Regions from separate parts of the Nonomuraea sp. NPDC003754 genome, predicted to be linked through region 1. Evidence: predicted binding sites of a transcription regulator. Region 1 holds the regulator's gene; each other region holds the start of a gene.

Evidence for each region. Region 1 encodes LexA, which represses DNA repair genes until DNA is damaged. Its sites were predicted from a motif close to TCGAACANNTGTTCGA; they were not measured.
Region 2: a site for LexA is predicted at 1,405-1,420, ahead of ACWEVS_RS22060 (SAV_6107 family HEPN domain-containing protein). Genes of this name have one in related genera too.
Region 3: a site for LexA is predicted at 1,264-1,279, ahead of ruvC (crossover junction endodeoxyribonuclease RuvC). Genes of this name have one in related genera too.

What each region holds. Positions count from the first base shown of each region.
Region 1 is NZ_JBSGJX010000018.1:17,025-21,084, forward strand. It holds gene ACWEVS_RS22710 (S41 family peptidase) at 1-111, shown strand, start outside; gene ACWEVS_RS22715 (MalY/PatB family protein) at 604-1,707, opposite strand; gene lexA (transcriptional repressor LexA) at 2,272-2,979, opposite strand.
Region 2 is NZ_JBSGJX010000017.1:71,015-75,074, forward strand. It holds gene ACWEVS_RS22050 (MBL fold metallo-hydrolase) at 1-10, opposite strand, end outside; gene ACWEVS_RS22055 (MerR family DNA-binding protein) at 93-476, shown strand; gene ACWEVS_RS22060 (SAV_6107 family HEPN domain-containing protein) at 696-1,142, opposite strand; gene ACWEVS_RS22065 (ferredoxin) at 2,173-2,373, opposite strand; gene ACWEVS_RS22070 (cytochrome P450) at 2,367-3,530, opposite strand; gene ACWEVS_RS22075 (TetR/AcrR family transcriptional regulator) at 3,631-4,060, shown strand, end outside.
Region 3 is NZ_JBSGJX010000050.1:57,035-61,094, forward strand. It holds gene ruvB (Holliday junction branch migration DNA helicase RuvB) at 1-52, opposite strand, end outside; gene ruvA (Holliday junction branch migration protein RuvA) at 99-719, opposite strand; gene ruvC (crossover junction endodeoxyribonuclease RuvC) at 716-1,243, opposite strand; gene ACWEVS_RS39650 (GNAT family N-acetyltransferase) at 1,372-2,520, opposite strand; gene ACWEVS_RS39655 (YebC/PmpR family DNA-binding transcriptional regulator) at 2,566-3,318, opposite strand; gene pdxT (pyridoxal 5'-phosphate synthase glutaminase subunit PdxT) at 3,322-3,846, opposite strand.

The DNA.
Region 1 (4,060 bases):
CGGGTGGCGGGGCGGGACCCGCAGCTGGAGAAGGCGGTGGAACTGGCGCTGGCGGCACTCGACCAGCAACCGGCGGCCACACCGCCCGACCTTCCCCCAACCCGCAACTGACGGGCCGCTGAGCGGGGTCGCGCGCGGGCCCCGGCAGTGCCGGAGACCGGACGTTCCGTGTGGTCGGCACTGCCGGGGGCCGGACGTTCCGTGCGGTCGGCGCTGCTGGGCCTGACCGTCTACGGTTGGAGCTGTCGGGGCCGCCTCTCGTGCGCGGCTCAGCGGGCACCACGGGAGGCTGATCCCGGCGCCGCTCCAACCGGCATCGCTCCTACCGGCATCGCTCCAACCGGCATCGCTCCAACCGGCATCGCTCCTACCGGCATCGCTCCTACCGGCATCGCTCCAATCGGCGCCGCTCCAACCGGCATCGCCTGCGTCTCGTCGCGCCGCTTCCCTCCCGAGAACGCCCACCCTCGAGAACGCCCACCCTCGAGAACGCCCACCCCCGAGAACGCCCACCCCCGAGAACGCTCAGCGCCCCGGAGGTGCCGGGTGTCGCGGTGCGACCCCGGCTGTCCGAAATCAGAGTGCTCGTGACGAGCCTCGGCCTCAGCTGGGTCCGGCAAGGGATCGCGACGAGTAGGGCGTATCGGGGTCCGGCGACCAGACCCGGGCCAGGCGGTCCAGGATCTCCGCCAGCGTCTCCGTCGACGTCGCGAAGTTGACCCGTACGTAGGTCTCCCCGCCCGGTCCGAAGGCGGCGCCGTCACTCACCAGGATCCGCGCCTCCCTCTCGAGCGCCTCCGCCATCCCCGGCCGTCGCATGTCCAGCCATGCCAGATAGGTCGCCTCCGGCATCGCGTACCCCGGCACCCGCTCGGCGATCAGACGCCGGTTGCGGTCCAGGGCCGCCATGGTGTCGCGCAGCCACCCGTCGCCGTGCCTCCACGCGGCGACCGTGGCCTCGACGCCGAAGATGTTCGCCCCGCCGTACAGGAAGGCGGGCTGCGAATGGAGCGCCTCGCGGACCCGTGCCGAGCCGACGTGGGCCAGCGCGCAGCGGATGCCGCCGAGGTTGAAGGCCTTGGTCGCGGAGGTCAGCGTGACCGTGCGTTCGGGCAGGATCGTGGCGAACGGGATGTGCGTGGCGGGCGAGTAGACCAGGTCGGCGTGGACCTCGTCGGCGATGACCAGCACGTCGTGCCGTTCGGCCTGCTCGGCCACGGTGGTGAGCTCGTCCCTGGTGAAGACCTTTCCTGTGGGGTTGTGCGGGTTGACCAGGACGAGCGCGCGGCAGCCGGCCAGATCCGCCAGGTCGGTGTGCAGCGTGCGGCCCATCTCCTCGATCGTGCCGAGGAAGGGCGGGTACGCCGGAACCTGCATGGCGATCCTGTCACCGGGTTCGGTGGCGAGGTGAAGGACCACCTGGAGCGCCTGGTTGAGATCGGAGAAGGTGCGGACGGCTGCCGGGTCGGCGGGCCAGCCGTACCGGGTGAGCATGCGCTCGGCGAAGGTCTCCGCCAGCGGTCCGGCCTGCGGGTCGGCGGCCCAGGTGGGGTAGCCGAGGTCCCCGCGGGCACGCCGCTGGAGTGCCTCGACGATCGGGGGAGCGGTGGCGAAGTCCATGTCGGCGATCCAGCAGGCGATGACATCGGGACCGGCGCTCGCCCATTTCAGGCCGTCCTTGGCGGGCGGGGGGAAGAAGTCGTCCACCCGATCAGTGTCACCCAGACCCGGGAAATGTCCGATGGGCCGGGATTGCCGGAAATCGAACGCATCGGTGTCGCCGGGTGTCGGAGGGTTCTGTGCGACCAGCTCGCGCCCGAGTCCGGATAGCGGGATGCCTGGAAGAGCCCTCGCACCAACGCATGAAGTGATGGCCAGTCCGTTCTCCGAACTGTGGGCTGGGGTTCGGACGCGCGCCCCTCGATGGGTACGGCTCCACCCGGCCCGTCGGCATCCGGCCGCCGACGTGCACGAATGGGCCGCCGGTCGGGTCGCTGCTCCGTGCGCAACGTGGGTCGCGGGTCGGGTGATGTTCCGCCCGAAGGCGTCGCTCGCGGGTAGGAGCCGGGATCCGCGCGTGGGCGTCGGCATGTGGAGGCGGCGTACATCCAGGCGACAAGCCATTCCGGGCGTCGGCGTGCGGAAGCGACGGACACTCATGCGACACGGCATTCCGGACTGGGCAGGGCTGTGTCGGTCCCACCGGCCAGGGCTACGCCGGCTCGATCGACCCTCGGGAAAGGTGAGGGCCGATCGAGCGGCGAGATGCGGTCAGAGGCGGCGCAGGACTGCGACGACCTTGCCGAGGACGCTGGCCTCGTCGCCGGGGATCGGGTCGTAGTTGGCGTTGTGCGGCACCAGCCAGACGTGGCCGTCCTTGCGCTTGAACGTCTTCACCGTCGCCTCGCCGTCGATCATGGCTGCCACGATGTCACCGCTCTCGGCCACCGGCTGCTGCCGTACGACCACCCAGTCGCCGTCAGCGATCGCTGCCTCGATCATCGAGTCACCCGCGACCTGGAGGAGGAAGAGGGTGCCCTCGCCGACGAGCTGCTTGGGCAGCGCGAAGACGTCTTCCACACTTTCCTCGGCGAGGATGGGGCCACCGGCGGCGATGCGACCGACCAGGGGAACGTAGGCGGCCGTCGGCCTGCTCACCTGCGACTCGACCTCGCTGGCATCGGGGTCGACCCACAGCACGGGCTCACCCGGCAGCCTCACCTCAAGGGCGCGAGGGCGGTGCGGGTCACGCCTCAGGTAGCCCTTGCGCTGCAACGCGGTCAGCTGGTGAGACACGCTGGACGTGCTGGTCAGCTGCACGGCCTCGCCGATCTCACGCATGGACGGCGGATAGCCGCGCTGCTGGACGGAGTCGCGAATCACCTCAAGGATCTTGCGTTGCCTGGGCGTCAGGCCCAGTGAGTCGCGACGGCGGACCGCAAGGTCGCTGACGCCGTTGCCGTCATTCGGCTCGCTCATGCTTTCCTCCTCGCCCGGCGGCCTGCCTCACCGGCCCACCCTTCCGGTCCGTGGTCTTCATGTCGCACACAGCGACCGTACCGCCGATGGAGATCAACTTCAAACAATTGTTCGAGTCTTCCTCGAAATCGTCGGTGACGTGGTGTACAACATCGTACGGGAGTTCGATCGACACCGTGTTCGATTCACTGATCTTTGTTTGACCTTTTCCTTGGGTCGACGGTGGCGGGAGGTCATCAGTGCGGGCGACCACGACGACAGATTCGACCGGCCAAGACGAGCAACTCACCCTGATCGCCGACATCACCAGGGAGGAGCGCGGGCGCCCTGCCGTACCAGGAGACCGGCGCCTCCGCCTGGTCCCTCCACCCCGAGGTACGGCAGGCCAGGACAAGCAGATCGGCGGACGGCCCGCGGGGCCGCGCGAGGTTGGGGGTGGACGGTTTGCCGGGTCGCGAGGGGCATCGGGCGGACAGTCCACGGGACCACGCGGGGCAGGAGGCGGGCGGTTGCGGGTCGTCCGCGACCAGGGGGTGGCGGGGCCGGTCGCGCGGGAGGGGACGCCCGGCCCGGCAGACGACAGCACAGATACGGGGGCGGCGATGAACGGCAGGCGAGAGCGGAAGGCACGCGCAGACGGCCGGTCGGGCGGGACGGGGCGTGGAGACGGCCGGTCGGGTGGGACCGGCCGCGGAAATGCCCGGTCGGGTGGGACGGGGCGCGGCGACGGCCGGTCGGGTGGGACGGGTCGCGGTGACGGCCGGTCGGGTGGGACGGGTCGCGGTGACGTGGCGCGTGGCGGGCGCGAGCCGCAGCGGCTCACGTCAAGGGGCAAGAGCGGCGGCCTGCGTGGCGGGTGGCGGCTTCGGGGCAGGCGGCGACCTGGCGCGATGGACGGCGGTCCCGGGAGGCCCACACCACAAGGGCGCGAGGCTCCCCCTGACGCCGCGCACGCACAGGCCGGTAGGGGTCGGCCGGGCGACACGCCGACCGCGAACCTGCAGACGAAAGAACCGGGACCGGGGGCACGCCCTGTGCGGGAGGCGCTCGCAAGCCCTGGACGAGCAGGGGCGACGCGTTC
Region 2 (4,060 bases), on a different contig from region 1:
CGGTGCGCATGGAGGCAAGGTTCAGATGGTGAACTTTCATCATGCCCCTAGACTGCGACTTGAATCGCGGTTCAAGTCAAGGGGTACGAAGAATGCTGCTCGACATCGGCGAGGTGGCCCAGCGGTCGGGGCTGGCGGCCTCGGCGCTGCGGTTCTACGAGCGCAAGGGGCTCATCAGGGCGACCGGGCGCAACGGGCTCAGACGCGCGTACGAGCCTGACACGCTCCACCGGCTGGCGTTGATCGCCTGCGCGAGGAGCGCGGGGTTCTCCCTGGGCGAGATCGGCCGCTTGCTGGACGCCAAGCCGTCCGACGAGGCACTGCGCGACCGGATCGCCGAGAAGGCGCGCGAACTGGACGACCGGATCGCGCAGCTCACCCGGATGCGTGACAGCCTGCGCCACGCGGCCTCGTGCACGCACGACCCGCTCGTCGCCTGCCCGGAGTTCAAGCAAACGGTGCGCGGGACCGGATGACGCTCAGCGCCTCATGACACCGGAGACCACTGTGTGCGGGAGGACGAGCGCACAGAGAGCGGTAGCAGGAGCGGGAGCGGGAGCGGGGGTGTGAACGCGTGGGGTGGAAGGGGGAGGTCCGGCTCGCGGAGGGATCGAGCCGGACGGCCGGCTGGGCGTTCATCCTCCCACCGACGAGAATGACGCGACCAGCCGCGACTGAGACCGGGTGTGCGGCCCTCAGCCCGCCAGCGGGACGCTGACGGGAAGGGCGGGCTGCCCGGCGACGCCGAGGATCTCCTCGACCATGGACACGAACGTCTCGGCCTCGGCCAGGAGCTCGTCGGCGTCGGCGAGGGTCACGCCGCGCACCATGCCCGCCTCCGCGGCCGCGCGCTTGGCGGCGCTGACGGAGAAGTAGGCGGCCCACTCGGCGAGCCTGGGCTCGACCTCGGGCAGGAGCTCCCAGGCACTGCGCAGCCGGCGCCTGCGCCCTTCCATCGGACGGGGCCGGGCGGCCAGGATCGCCGCCGCCGCGCGCAGGGCGGCGAGGTGGGCGGCGACGTAGCGGGTGGCGGGGGTACGGGCCGTCACGGCGTCGGCCAAGCAGGTGCGTGACTCGGTGAGGTGCGCCCTGACTGCGGGCGACAGTCGGGGCCCGTGCGTGTCGCTGAGCCTTGTCGTCATGCCAGCCTCCTTTGAGGGGTCGTGGCGGCTCCCGGCGTCTCCGTCGGTGGAGCCAACACTCGCAGACGCCACCGACATTTCCGCCGGGCGACCGGACGAGGAGCTTCCCCTCTCCCCGTCCGGTCAAGGCGCGCCCGCTCGTCTCCGCCGACGACGAGGACGCGCCTTTCGCCCGTGGAACCCGACCGCGGGCCCCGCATGGGGGTGGCGGGAGCCCGCGACCAGGTTCTTCGACGCGAGCCGCGAGTCTCACGTCACTCCGTCGAACATAATTTCGATGACCTTGAATGTCAACCGATTGGCGAACACAGGTTCGATCATGGGGCCTGACCTGCGGGGCGAGCGCGACACGCGGAGCGACCGGGACACCGGGCGATGCCACAGGAGGACCGCCAAGAGGCCCCCGAGGGACCGCGAAGAGATCGCTGGAGGCGCGCCGAGAGGCCGGGAGGGATCGTCGGGAGATCGCTGAAGGTACGCCAAGAGGCCCCGGAGGGGACCGCCAAGAGATCGCTGGAGGCACGCCAAGAGGCCGGGAGGGATCGTTGAGAGATCGCTGAAGGTACGCCAAGAGCCGCTGGAGGGATCGACGCGGGCGATGCCGCCCGAGGACTCCCGCGCCTCGGCACGGCGGCGCCACCACCTGCGGGTCTCTGCGCATCGCCGCAGCGATGGCACCACCTATGGGACTTCCGTACATCGGCGCGGCGTCGACGTCGAAGGACTCCTCGGTCGCCGGGACGATGGCGCCCACGAGGCACTTGCCGATCGGCGCGACGAACTCGCGAAGGGCGCCCACAGATCGGCTCAGTGACATCCGAGGGCGCCCAAAGCAGGCGATGACCGAGGGCGCCCATCGAGTAGGCGATGACGGAGGGCTTCCACGGATCAGCGGGATGACACCCGAGGGTGCCCGAAGCAGGCGATGACCGAGGGCGCCCACAGATCAGCGCGATGACCGAGGGCACCTACAGATCGACGCGATGGCCGGGGGCGCCCTCGGACCGGCGCTATGAGGGCCGAAGGCCGCCTACGGATCGACGCGGGTGATGGCGCCGGAGGGGCACAGGGTGAGCGCACGGCTCACGGCGTCCTCGGCCTCCGGCGGCACCTCTGCCGACGTCAGCACGACCAGGCCCTCCTCCTCGTCCTGGTCGAACACCAGCGGCGCGGTCAGCACGCACATGCCCGCGCCGATGCACACGTCCCTGTCGGCCTTGACCTTCACCACGCCACCTCCAGTGCGTGCACGCCGTAGATGCTCATGTCCGAGCGCATGGGCACCGCGTCCACGGGGACGGCGAGCCGCAGGGCGGGGAAGCGTCCGAGCAGCGCGGGGTAGGCCACCCGCATCTCGATCCTGGCCAACTGCTGCCCGAGGCACTGGTGGATGCCGTGCCCGAAGGACAGGTGCCCGCCCGCGGGCCGCCGCACGTCGAGGACGGCAGGGTCAGCATAGCGGGCGGGGTCGCGGTTGGCGGCCGGGATGGACACCGCGACGCAGTCGCCCGCCTTGATGAGCGTGCCCTCGATCGTGACGTCCTCCACGGCGGCCCGCGTCGCGCCGAAGTGGATGATCGACAGGTAGCGCAGCAGTTCCTCCACCGCGTTGTCGATCACGGACGGGTCGTCGCGGACGAGCGCCAGCTGTTCGGGGTGCTGCAGCAGCGCGAACGTGCCGAGCGCCAGCATGTTGGCGGTCGTCTCGTGACCCGCCACCAGCAGCAGGAAGCCCATGCCGGCGATCTCGTCGTCGCTCAGCTCGCCGCTGTCGACCAGCCCGGTGAGCATGTCGTGGCCCGGCTCGGCCCGCTTGCGCGCGACCAGCGTGTAGACGTACTTGATCAGGTCGCCGACCTTGGCCGTCAGTTGCTCGGGCGAGTTCGCCAGCCGCAGCAGCTCGGTCGTGTCGCGCTGGAACTGCTCCCTGTCGTCGTACGGCACGCCGAGCAGCTCGCAGATCACCAGCGAGGGGATCGGCAGCGCGAAGGTGCGCACCAGGTCGGCGGGCGGGCCCGCGCGCTCCATGTCGTCGAGGCGAGCCGCGGTGATCTCCTCGATGCGCGCCCTGAGCTGGTTCATCCTGCGCACGGTGAACTGCCCGGTGAGCAGGCGCCGGTAGTGCGTGTGCTCGGGCGCGTCCATGCGGAGGAAGAATCCGGGCGGCACCTCCCCCTCGGGTACGCGCCGCGAGGCGAGCAGCGGGTGCAGCCGCCGGGGGACGGTGCTGAACCTCGGGTCGGCCAGGACGGCCCGGCCGGCCGCGTGTCCCGTCACGAGCCAGCCCTGGTGTCCGTCCGCGAAGGTCAGCGGCCGCACCGGCGCCGGGTCGTCGAAGAGCTCGTCGGGCGGGTCGAACCTGCGCTGCCGGGTCATCGGGTAGCTCATGTCGCGCTCCTTCGTGAGATCGACGTGATCGACTACCCTCCAGAAAACCTCATCGCATGCAAAATTTCCATCAGTGCACTACATTGCTTCAATGACGGATATGGCAGGACTTCGGGCGCGCAAGAAGGCAAGGACCAGGCGCGCGCTCGTCGAGGGCGCGATGCGGCTGTTCGCCGAGAAGGGGTTCGAGCAGACGACGCTCGCCGAGATCGCCGCCTCCGCCGAGGTGTCGACGCGCACGTTCTTCAGCTATTTCGCCGGCAAGGAGGACATCGTCTTCTTCGACGCCGGGGAGCGCCTCGACCGGACTCTCACCATGGTGGCCGCGCGGCGGCCGGGAGAGTCGGTGGCGCAGCTGCTGCTGCGGGTGGTCGAGACGGGCGCGACCTGGGAGGACGATCTGGCCAGGAGCCTCGGGGGCGAGCGCTTCCAGCTCGTGATGACGGTCCCCGCGCTCCAGGCGAGGGCGCTCCACCTGCTGTTCGACAGCCAGCGGCGGACGGCCGAGGCGCTGTGCGCGGCCTACCCGG
Region 3 (4,060 bases), on a different contig from region 1:
GCAGCTCGTCGCCCTCGGCGTCGGGCGAGACCAGGTCACGTTCGATGCTCATGCCATCTCCCCGCCGCCGGGGCGCCCGCTTCCCGCCACCGCCGGCCTCATCGGACGCTCAGCGCCCTGAGCGCCGCCTTGAGCAGCACCGCCACCTGCGGCTGCCGGCCCGCGGCCACCTCGGCGTCGGCCTGCGGCCCCACCAGCGCGATCGCCTCGTCGGCGTCCCTGGTGGAGTAGCCGAGGCCGACCAGACCCGAGTGGACCTGCTCGCGCCACAGCGGCAGGGCGGCGTCGCCGTTGAGCGCGGCGTTGACCGCCTCCTCGGGCGTGCCGAGCTTGTCCTTCAACTCCAGCACGATGCGCTGGGCGCCTTTCTGGCCGATGCCGGGGATCCTGGTCAGCGCCTTGAGGTCGGCCGAGGCGACCGCGACGCGCAGCGAGTTGGGCGTGTGGACGGCCAGCATGGCCAGGGCCAGCTTCGGGCCCACGCCACTGGCCGTCTGGACGAGCTCGAAGACCGTGCGCTCGTCGTCGGTGGCGAAGCCGTACAGGGTGAGCGACTCCTCCCTGACGACCAGCGAGGTGGCCAGCCGGCCGGGCTCGCCGACCCGCAGGGTGGCCAGCGTGCCGGGTGTGCAGTGCACCAGCACACCCACCCCGCCGACCTCGATCACCGCCGAGTCGGGCGCGACGGCCGCCACGACCCCGGAAACCGACGCGATCACAGCGCACGTCCTCTCGATGCCTTGGCCAGCGCCTCGGCCAGTCTGTTCTGGGTGCCGCCGCGCCACACGTGGCAGATGGCCAGGGCGAGGGCGTCGGCCGCGTCGGCGGGCTTGGGCATCTCCGCCAGCCGCAGCAGCCTGGTGACCATGGTGCCGATCTGCTTCTTGTCGGCGGTGCCGCTGCCGGTGATGGCGGCCTTGACCTCCGAGGGCGTGTGCAGCGCCACCGGCAGGCCGCGCCTGGCGGCGCACAGCACGGCGATGCCCGCCGCCTGCGCGGTGCCCATCACGGTGCGGACGTTGTGCTGGGCGAAGACGCGCTCGACGGCCACCGCGTCGGGCCGCACGTCGTCGAGCCACCGCTCGATGCCGCGCTCGATGCCGACGAGCCTGGCGCCGAGCTCGTCGTCGGCGGAGGTGCGCACCACGCCGACGGCGACGAGCTTGAGCTGCGCGCCCGGGCGGCCCTCGACGGCCCCGAGGCCGCATCTGGTCAGCCCTGGGTCGACGCCCATCACCCGCACGGCCCGCCCTCCGTTCGCTGCCGAACATCTGTTCGGCAGCGAACTCTACCCTGGTTGGGCGGGCGGCGCACGGCGAACGCGCCTCGCTCCACGGCGCCGCCCGGCGGGCGCGGGCCCGAGCCGGACGATCAGAAGTAGTCGATCATGTACGGCGTGCCGGCGAACGCCGCGTCCAGCGCCTCGTCGAACTCCTCCGGGCCGGTCAGCAGGCCGGCCGGGCGCAGCGTCGAGGTCGGGATCCCGGCGTACAGCGCCGACAGGCCGTTGACGGTGAAGCGCGGCCCCTGCCCCGTGGCGGCGCCGGCCGTACCGGAGCCGCCGGAGATCTCCAGCCGCCACGTGCCGCTGTTGGCCGGGCGCTCGGGGTCGTCGACCGTGATCACGGCGTGCGCCGAGACCACCGACGGGAAGCCTCGCCTGGCGATCGCCTCGGCCACGTCCACGACCCGGAACATCCACCTCGTCTGCTTGACCTGCTCCTTGGCCCGCTCGCGCACCAGCCACAGCACGGGGTCGTTCGGCGCGACCACGGCGGTGACCTTCTTGGCGATCGAGGAGGAGGTGCCGACCATGGCCCACAGCGCGCGGGCGGTCGCCTCCGAGCCGGCGACGAGGTTGTCGACGGCGATGTCGCCCCCGTCCCATCGGTAGGCGACGAACCCGTCGTCGGCCAGGTAGCGGAAGTCGTCATCCTCGTCGAGGTAGCGCCGCCAGGCGGCCTCGTCCCAGCAGATGGGCCCGCTGGCGCGGTTGGCGGCGTGGACGCGGCCGAGGATAGCGATCACCTCGGCGACGTCGTCGGGCCCCATCCTGCGCAGCTTGACCTGCTCGGCCGGGCCGATGGTGCGCAGCGCCTCGGGAGCGAGGGTCACCGCGTTCTCGGCGCCCGCGTGCTCCCAGCCGAGCGAGCGGTAGATCGGCGTGGTGGCCGGGTAGAGGGCCGAGACGGCCTCGCCCAGCTCGGCCGCCCTGCCGAGGACGGCCCGCATGAGCCGCCTGCCCACGCCGCGTCCGCGGTCCTCGGGGTTGACGACCACACCCGCCACCCCGGCCATCGGCTGCGGCCTGCCGTGCCACCACTGGGTGAAACCAGGCAGGCGCGCGGCGGCGGCCACCCTCGAGCCGTCGAAGACGCCGAGGAAGCGTCCCTGCTCCAGGGTGGCCAGCGCCATTGCGCGCCAGTTGTCGGCGAGGTCGGCGGGCAACGGGCCGAAGGAGCGCTTGCGGGTGTCGAGGACGGCGTCGAGGTCGTCCGGGCTCAGATCACGAATTTCCACAGCAGGTCAACCTACGCACTGCGGGACATCCGCCGCGAGCCGTTTTCAGGCGTCGAGCTTCTCCATGATGTCGTCGCTGACGTCGAAGTTCGCGTAGACGTTCTGGACGTCGTCGCTGTCCTCGAGCGCGTCGATGAGACGGAAGACCTTGCGCGCGCCGTCCTCGTCGAGCGGGACGTTGAGCGTCGGCAGGAAGCTCGACTCGGCCGAGTCGTAGTCGATGCCGGCCTCCTGCAGCGCCTTGCGCACCGGCACCAGGTCACCGGCCTCGGAGACGACCTCGAACGACTCGCCCAGGTCGTTGACCTCCTCGGCGCCCGCCTCGAGCACCGCGGTCAGCACGTCGTCCTCGGACAGCCCGTCCTTGGGGACGATCACGACACCCTTGCGGTTGAACATGTAGGCCACCGAACCGGGGTCGGCCAGCGAGCCGCCGTTGCGGGTGAGCGCGACGCGGACCTCGGAGGCGGCGCGGTTGCGGTTGTCGGTCAGGCACTCGATGAGGACCGCGACACCGCCGGGGGCGTAGCCCTCGTACATGATGGTCTGCCAGTCGGCGCCGCCCGCCTCGAGGCCGCCGCCGCGCTTGCGGGCGCGCTCGATGTTGTCGTTGGGCACCGAGTTCTTCTTCGCCTTGAAGATGGCGTCGAAGAGGGTGGGGTTGGCATCCGGGTCAGGGCCACCGGTCCTGGCCGCCACCTCGATGTTCTTGATGAGCTTCGCGAACAGCTTGCCGCGCTTGGCGTCGAGCGCGGCCTTCTTGTGCTTCGTCGTAGCCCATTTGGAGTGGCCGGACATGACCTAGAGCTCCCTCACCATGTTGACGAAATATTCATGCACGCGAGTGTCTCCGGTCAGCTCCGGATGGAACGATGTCGCGAGCAGCGGTCCCTGTCGGACCGCGACGATCCTATCCCCAGGGGGCGCGGTCGCCAGCACCTCGACGTCGGAACCCACCGATTCCACCCATGGGGCGCGGATGAAGACAGCATGTACGGGGCCGCCCGCGAAGGACAGATCGGCCTCGAAGGAGTCGACCTGGCGGCCGAAGGCGTTACGCCTGACCACCATGTCGATGCCGCCGATCGTCTGCTGGCCCTCGATGCCGTCCTGGATGCGGTCGGCCAGCATGATCATGCCGGCGCACGAGCCGTAGGCGGGCATGCCCTCCTTGACGCGCAGGCGCAGCGGTTCCAGCAGCTCGAAGATCTCGGCGAGCTTCCACATCGTGGTGGACTCCCCGCCGGGGATGACCAGCCCGTCGACGGCCTCGAGCTCGGCGATCCTGCGCACGGCCGTCGCCTCCGCCCCCGCCTCCTCCAGCATGCGGACGTGTTCGCGCACGTCTCCCTGGAGTGCGAGTACACCGATCTTGGGCACGGTCGTCCTTCCTTCGTGGTCCGGGTTCCCCTGATTCAACACCACGACGGGCCGTGCTCTTCCTACCGGGCGGCCTCCGCGGGGGGTCGTCCTGGAGGAGGGGCACGGCCCGGTCGCCGCTGCGGGGAACCACGCAAGAACCCCCGCCACCGGGCCCGAG